3 regions of the Bacillus sp. LR_5 genome follow, and region 2 is predicted to be linked to each of the others. Evidence: riboswitches for the same ligand, from Rfam matches in the RefSeq annotation. Region 2 holds a riboswitch; each other region holds the start of a gene.
The links. Region 2 has a riboswitch for thiamine pyrophosphate ahead of ylmB (N-formyl-4-amino-5-aminomethyl-2-methylpyrimidine deformylase). Riboswitches for the same ligand answer to the same signal wherever they lie in the genome.
Positions count from the first base shown of each region.

Region 1: another riboswitch for thiamine pyrophosphate. It lies ahead of tenA (thiaminase II); the one in region 2 lies ahead of ylmB (N-formyl-4-amino-5-aminomethyl-2-methylpyrimidine deformylase).
Region 3: another riboswitch for thiamine pyrophosphate. It lies ahead of thiU (HMP/thiamine ABC transporter substrate-binding protein ThiU); the one in region 2 lies ahead of ylmB (N-formyl-4-amino-5-aminomethyl-2-methylpyrimidine deformylase).

Region 1 covers NZ_JAVAXX010000002.1:4,224-6,487, reverse strand. Annotated here, with positions in the region: gene tenI (thiazole tautomerase TenI) at 1-186, opposite strand, end outside; gene tenA (thiaminase II) at 164-871, opposite strand; TPP riboswitch at 953-1,061, opposite strand; gene RAC86_RS00815 (monovalent cation:proton antiporter family protein) at 1,123-2,264, opposite strand, start outside.
Region 2 covers NZ_JAVAXX010000047.1:21,193-23,456, forward strand. Annotated here, with positions in the region: gene ylmB (N-formyl-4-amino-5-aminomethyl-2-methylpyrimidine deformylase) at 9-1,289, opposite strand; TPP riboswitch at 1,377-1,478, opposite strand; gene RAC86_RS12490 (ABC transporter ATP-binding protein) at 1,491-2,264, opposite strand, start outside.
Region 3 covers NZ_JAVAXX010000216.1:3,345-5,608, reverse strand. Annotated here, with positions in the region: gene ykoH (two-component system sensor histidine kinase YkoH) at 1-20, opposite strand, end outside; gene ykoG (two-component system response regulator YkoG) at 24-710, opposite strand; TPP riboswitch at 812-924, shown strand; gene thiU (HMP/thiamine ABC transporter substrate-binding protein ThiU) at 1,021-1,623, shown strand; gene RAC86_RS28250 (ECF transporter S component) at 1,625-2,224, shown strand; gene RAC86_RS28245 (ABC transporter ATP-binding protein) at 2,211-2,264, shown strand, end outside.

The sequences.
Region 1 (2,264 bases), on a different contig from region 2:
ATTCATGACCAGTTTTCGCTTATCAACACCGCCTTCGGAAATAAGCCCGAGCAGTTTCAAAATGTCGGCCGCCGATTTTGACCGTTCCCGAATGTGTATAAAATCAACTTCATTCCGAATAGCTATGATGGCTCTCGCTAACTCTTCAACCGGCTTGCAGTCATCAGTTATGGCGTGAAGCTCCAAATTCCTCCACCTCTTTTATGCCGCGGTCGGACCAGCCTTCTTTTCGATAGGCCATTCCCCAAAATTGATATTCATAGAAGCTGGAAATAACAAAATTCTCTTTCATCTTGGCGCGCACTTCATCCGTGCTGTTTTCCGCCAGCTCATCAAACCGATTGATTTGCTCTTCGACCTGCTGTCTGAACCAGTCACCGCCGTATGTGCCGATCCACTTCTGATAAATCGGATGCCCCGGATCACAATGCAGCAATTTCTCACCTACCTCGTAATAAAGCCAGTAGCATGGCAGCAGGGCAGCTAAGATCTCAGCAAAATTCCCGCTCAAAACCGAACGGTACATATGGGATGTATAAGAGTATGCCGTAGGAGACGGCTTAAACGCCTTACGCTCTTCCTCACTGATTTCCAACAGCTCCGCAAACTCGCGATGAAGCGCCATTTCCGCCTCATATGTACCTTGGGCGTGGCTTGCCATCCGTCCCGTTGTATAAAGGTCCTTCGCATAAGCGGCGCCAAACGATTGCACCTTCGCAAAATGCGTTAAATAATAAGAATCCTGAAGCACGTAGTATTTAAAACGGTCAATCGGAAGCGTTCCATCACCGATTCCCTGAACGAACGGATGGACAAAACTCCCCTCCCACCATTCTGCGGCTGCACTGCGGCATTCTTCTGAAAACTTCACACGTCATTCCCCCTGTCTGATAAATAAAAAAACCACTTTCCCGCAAGGAAAAGTGGTTTGGAATTGGCATAGTAAAATAACACAAATACCGCTCCACTTCCCTACGCAGGTCTGAACCTGTTCAAGTTATGAGGGTCTAAAAGTCACACTTTTATCTCAGCCCTTATGAAGGACACCCCTAGTGGTTATACGAATACATATTGAATTGTTCTGCACCTCTATATTAACACGAATCCCTATTTGGTCAAGGTTTATCCTTCTAATGTTTTCTTAAGCTCCGTTACGTACCCGCGAGATCCGGTAACAATTAAGCGGTCTCCCAGTTTCAGCCTTGTGTCCCCATGTGGAACGATGCTATCCACACCTCTGAAAATCCTGACAAAGATGACGTCGCCTGTTAAAGGGAATTCCCGCAAAATCACACCGTCGTAAGTGCTGTTTTCCATATTAATTTGATACAGCGAAGACTCCTGGTTCGTGAGAAGCCTCATGACTCCAGGCGCTTCTATCAGAGCGCGAAGCAGTGTTTTTGTTGACAACAAAATAGAAAAGATGCTGATTCCCTGCTCCTTCAGAGCTGCTTCATTCTCCGGTGATCCTACGCTGGCAATGATTCTTTCTGTGCCTTTTTCTTTTGCAAGTAATGCAATGTCCGCATTCATGTCTTCATTCCCTGTCGCAACAACGAGGATATCCGTATCAAAAATGCCGAGTGACTCAAGCGTCTCGTGTTCATAGTCAGAAATCGTTTCGACAGTAAATACTGATTCTGACAGCTTTTCCTCCGCATTCTCTTGGTATACGTGTACAACACGCACATCATACTCTTCCTCCGGCAGTTCAAGAGTAACAGGCAATGTCATTTGGTTTGCACCGATAAACGTAATCGTCTTTTTCTCCTCCGGCTGCTCCTCCCGTTTGTACAATTTTTTAAAGAAGACCGGCGAAAAAATACTGGCAATGACGGCTACTAACGTCAGCGCTCCTGACATATTTGCGCTGATCACGTGAAGCTGCTGACCGATTGTCGCAGCGGCAATCACGAGCGAAAGCGTTGATGTCAGCAGGAAACCAGATGCCAAAACAGTTCGGTTATCATACCACTTCTTCAAGTACAGGACAGGAATGATTTTGCTGACTAACAACGCCAGAAGCAGAAGCGGAATCATGATTAATATTTTCGGATCTTGGAAAAGGGTCCATATATCCAGCTTCACACCGACCATCACAAAGAAAATCGGAATTAAGAACCCGTAGCCGAATGAATCCAGCTGCTGAACAAGTTCTTTGTTTGGTGAAAGAAGGGAAACGAGAACCCCTGCTAAGAAAGCGCCGAGAATATTTTCTGCCCCAAGTGATTCAGACAGGGCAACGAGTACGATAATTAACGTAA
Region 2 (2,264 bases):
TTTTCATGTCATTGTTCTTTTTTCCGGCTGCACCAGCTGATGATAAAATCGAGTATAATTTTTGTATACTCTACTAGCTGCTCAATCGATACCTTCTCGTTCACAGAGTGTGCATTGTGCAGATCTCCAGGACCGTATATTACGCATGGAATACCGGCATCATACAGCCATCCGCCATCTGTAACTGATTGAGAAACGTCAATAATTGGACACTCCCGTTTCACTTTCTCATGAGAGGCAGTTAGCGCTAAGACGCCTGGGTGGCCAGGGTCAACTTCCAATGCCGGAAAAATTTCTCCTCTGTCTTCTATCATAGATGAGCCTCCCCACTTGAATACAGGGCGGTTTTCCCTAAGCCAAATATCACTGTCACTCAGCCGATTGACGTAATCTTCTATTTCCGCTGCCACTTGGTCATGGGTTTCATTCGGATAAAAATGGACTGTGATCCACAACCGGCATTCGTCCGCTATAAAAGCCGCATGTCTGCCGCCTTCTATAACTGCCGGGTTAATCGTATTTGTGCCTGGTTTAAAACCGGGATAACTTTTCATAATAGACCAGTGGCGCTCAAGTTCACCGAGCCCCCCAATGATTTTTGCCATTTTTTCAATTGCGCTTGCTCCGAATGTTCCTCCGCCTGCGTGAATCATATTCCGTCTCGTTCCATCATGAAATGTTTGACTGCTTTTGATTTCGATCCAGCCTGTAATGACACCGCCTTGGCCTTGAATATGCATATCGCTCGTATCCGCGACAATTGCAAAATCAGCGTGGTAGCCCCTCTTGCAGCATTCAAGTGTGCCGGCTTCTCCAACTTCCTCCCCAATAACCGATTGCAGAATCAGATCACCGGGAAGTTCAATGCCTGCTTCACGAATCAATTTGACAGCAAACAGCACACACGCCATTCCGCCCTTCATATCGGAAGCGCCCCGCCCGATTAAGAGACCGTTTTTTTCAATTGGATGAAATGGATCATGCTCCCATTCTTCATCCTCTTTTACCTCTGCCACATCTACATGGCCATTGATAATCAGGCTATAATAATCTGCTGAATCTGTTCCTTTTAGCTTCCCTACAACATTGGGATCGCCAGGGTACACATCCCATTTGTCGATCGAGAATCCCAATTCATTTAAATATCCCGCAATCCAAGACTGAATGCCCTCTGTATTTCTTGCAGGCGGAGCGGGTGTTTGATAAGAAATCAGCGTTTTCGCAAGCTGAATAAGCTCCTCCTTATGTTCTTCCACTTTTTTTTGCAAAGAGTCTATTTGTTGATCCAATGTAAATCCGCTCCTATTCTTTAAAATCAAAAAAGCCGTTTCAAATGTGATGAAACGGCTTAATAAAAACAAACGGAGTCCGATGTACTCCGCTTTTCACCGCTTCCCTCCGCTGGCATGATCCAGATCAGGTCAAAAGGGTTGAGACAAAGTCTCTCTCAGCTTCGCAAAGCACCCCTAGGATGAATCTATATATGTTTGTCAGGCATTCGTTATCGGCTCAGCTCTTGTTAAAAACGGCCGATCCTGATTCCATAATACATGGATTGGCGTATCAAAAAAAGCGGAAAGTATTTGATCAGTAAGCATTTCCTTTATTTCTCCGGATTCAAAGACCTCTCCCTGTTTTAATAATAGGGCTTTATCAAAGACAGGCAAAATTTCTTCAGCATGATGAGTCACATAAAGGATAGATGGTGCATTTTCTTTGTTTGCAATGTATGTAATCGTATCTAACAGCTTTTCCCGGGCAATAAAATCCAGTCCTGTGACTGGTTCATCCAGTATCAGCAACTCCGGATCGGCCATTAGTGCTCTAGCAATCAACGCTCTTTGTTTTTCCCCTTGAGAAAGGGTTTCATAGCGGCGATCGGCATATTCAATTGCTCCCAAGTCCTCTAACAAACCTATCGCTTTTTCCCTGGTTTCCTTACTTGGCGTTTCATATAACCCAATCGAAGCGTAAGCTCCGCTCAAAGCAATTTCAAAGGCTGAATCTGCCGGATACAATTTTTGCTGAAGAGCTGCTGAGACGAGGCCAATTTTACGTCTGAGCTTTTCCCCAAGCTCTGTTTTGCCAAATTCATGGCCAAGCACCTGCATCTCGCCTGATGTTGGAAAATAATATGAGCAAAGCATATTTAACAGCGCTGTCTTCCCGGCGCCATTTAGGCCGTAAAGCACCCAATTTTCCTTTTCTTCCACCTTCCAATGAATATCTCTCAGTATCCATTTCCCATTCCGTTTTAGTGAAAC
Region 3 (2,264 bases), on a different contig from region 2:
ATCTTGGTCTTCAGCTTCATCGTTTACCCCTTAATGGCATAGCCGACCCCGCGAATCGTATGGATCAGCTGTTTTTCGTAAGGATAGTCCAGTTTTTTTCTGATGTATCTTATGTAGACGTCCACGACATTTGTATCACCGATATAATCAAATCCCCATACCGAGCTTAGAATTTGCTCCCGTGTCAGCACTTGCTGCGGATGCTTTAGCATATAGACGAGTAGATCAAATTCCCGCGGCGTTAATTCCACCTCTTTGTCTCCGCGTCTCACTTCACGGGTTTTTTCGTTCACCCGCAAATCGTCATATGTAAGAAAGGTGCCGATATCTTCCGTTTTTGTTCCATTTTGCCGCAGCGCCGCCCTGATTCTCGCAAGTAATTCCTCGATTTCAAACGGCTTGGTGACATAGTCATTCGCACCGATATCCAGACCTGTTACCTTATCAGGAATGCTGTCTCGCGCCGTTAATAATATGACCGGTGTCTGCGAATCCGTTTTTCTCAAGCGGCGCAGCACTTCCAGTCCGCTAAGCCCCGGCAGCATGACATCAAGAAGCACCAAGGAATGCCCGCCTTCCGCGGCCGCCTCAAGACCTTCTGTTCCATTGTGTTTAATGGTCACGCCGTATCCTTCATATTCCAATTCAAGCTGCAGAACCCTGGCGATTTTTTCTTCATCTTCCACAATTAATATGTGTCCTTTGTCCAAATGTGATCATCCTCTCCTGTCCCTATATGAAAAAAATGATTTCGTTGTTTACAAAATGATTCTTATCATCTATTATGATGTCAAAATAAAAAATTGTATACGGAAAGCACTAGGGGTGCTGTTTTGGCTGAGATAAAGCGCGAAAGAAACGCGCTTTGATCCCTTATGACCCGATCTGGATAATACCAGCGTGGGGAAGTGCAGGTTGACCGAATGGTGTATTTTTTTGTGCGCTTAATCGATCTATGACTGCATATTCCCTTAGGATATGCAGTTTTTTATTTTACCAAAAAAACAGGAGGTCGGAGAAATGGAACATATTTGCGGTACAAGCAGAATCGCCGGTTTTCGCTTCTCTTTATATCCGATGACGGATGATTTTATCAGTGTGATCAAGTCTGCGCTGAAAAAAACAGATACATCCAAGGTTTGGACGAAAACCGACCATATCAGCACGGTGTTACGCGGATCGATTGATCATGTATTCGATGCTGCAAAAGCCATTTACCTTCATGCAGCAAACAGCGAAAAACACATCGTCATGAACGGCACGTTTTCCATTGGATGCCCGGGTGACACACAGGGGGATACATATCTTTCCAAAGGCGATAAGCGTGTCAATGAAGATGCTGTCCGAGGCTTGAAGGCGGAAGCGCCGTGCCAATTTGCCCTTTATCCAATGAACGAGCCGGATTATATGGGATTGATTATGAAGGCTGTCGACATTGCAAAAGCCCAAGGCACTTTCGTACAGAGTGTCCATTACGCGAGCGAGCTTGACGGGGATGCGCATGACGTATTCAGCACATTGGAAGCCGTTTTCCGCATGGCCGAGCAGCAAACAAACCATATCACCATGACTGTGAATCTTTCGGCTAACAGTCCATCAAGAAAAAACAGAAAGCAGGGATAAAATGAAAAGCTGGAAAGTAAAAGAAATTGTCATCATGTCCGTTATCAGTATCGTATTTGCCGTTGTTTATTTATTATTTACACATTTCGGAAACGTGCTTGCAGGTATGTTTGGGCCAATCGCCTATGAACCGATTTACGGCATTTGGTTTATCGTTTCTGTGATCGCCGCGTACATGATTCAAAAACCGGGTGCGGCGCTCGTTTCTGAAATCATTGCCGCTCTCGTTGAGTGCCTGCTGGGAAATCCGTCTGGCCCGATGGTCATCGTGATTGGCATTGTTCAAGGGCTCGGGGCTGAGGCTGTATTTCTTGCAACACGCTGGAAAGCATACTCTCTCCCTATCCTTATGCTGGCCGGTATGGGGTCTTCAGTAGCCAGCTTTTTCTATGATCTCTTTGTTTCTGGCTATGCAGCCTATTCACCAGGTTATCTGCTCATTATGCTTGTGATCCGCCTCATTTCCGGCGCGCTTTTGGCGGGGCTTCTCGGAAAAGCTGTCAGCGACTCTCTCGCTTATACAGGTGTGTTAAACGGAATGGCACTCGGAAAGGAACTGAAAAAGAAAAGGAAGCGGGCGTCAGAACATGCAAGCCTTTGATGAGCTTCTGACGGTTGAGCAGCTCAGCTTCTCTTATGAA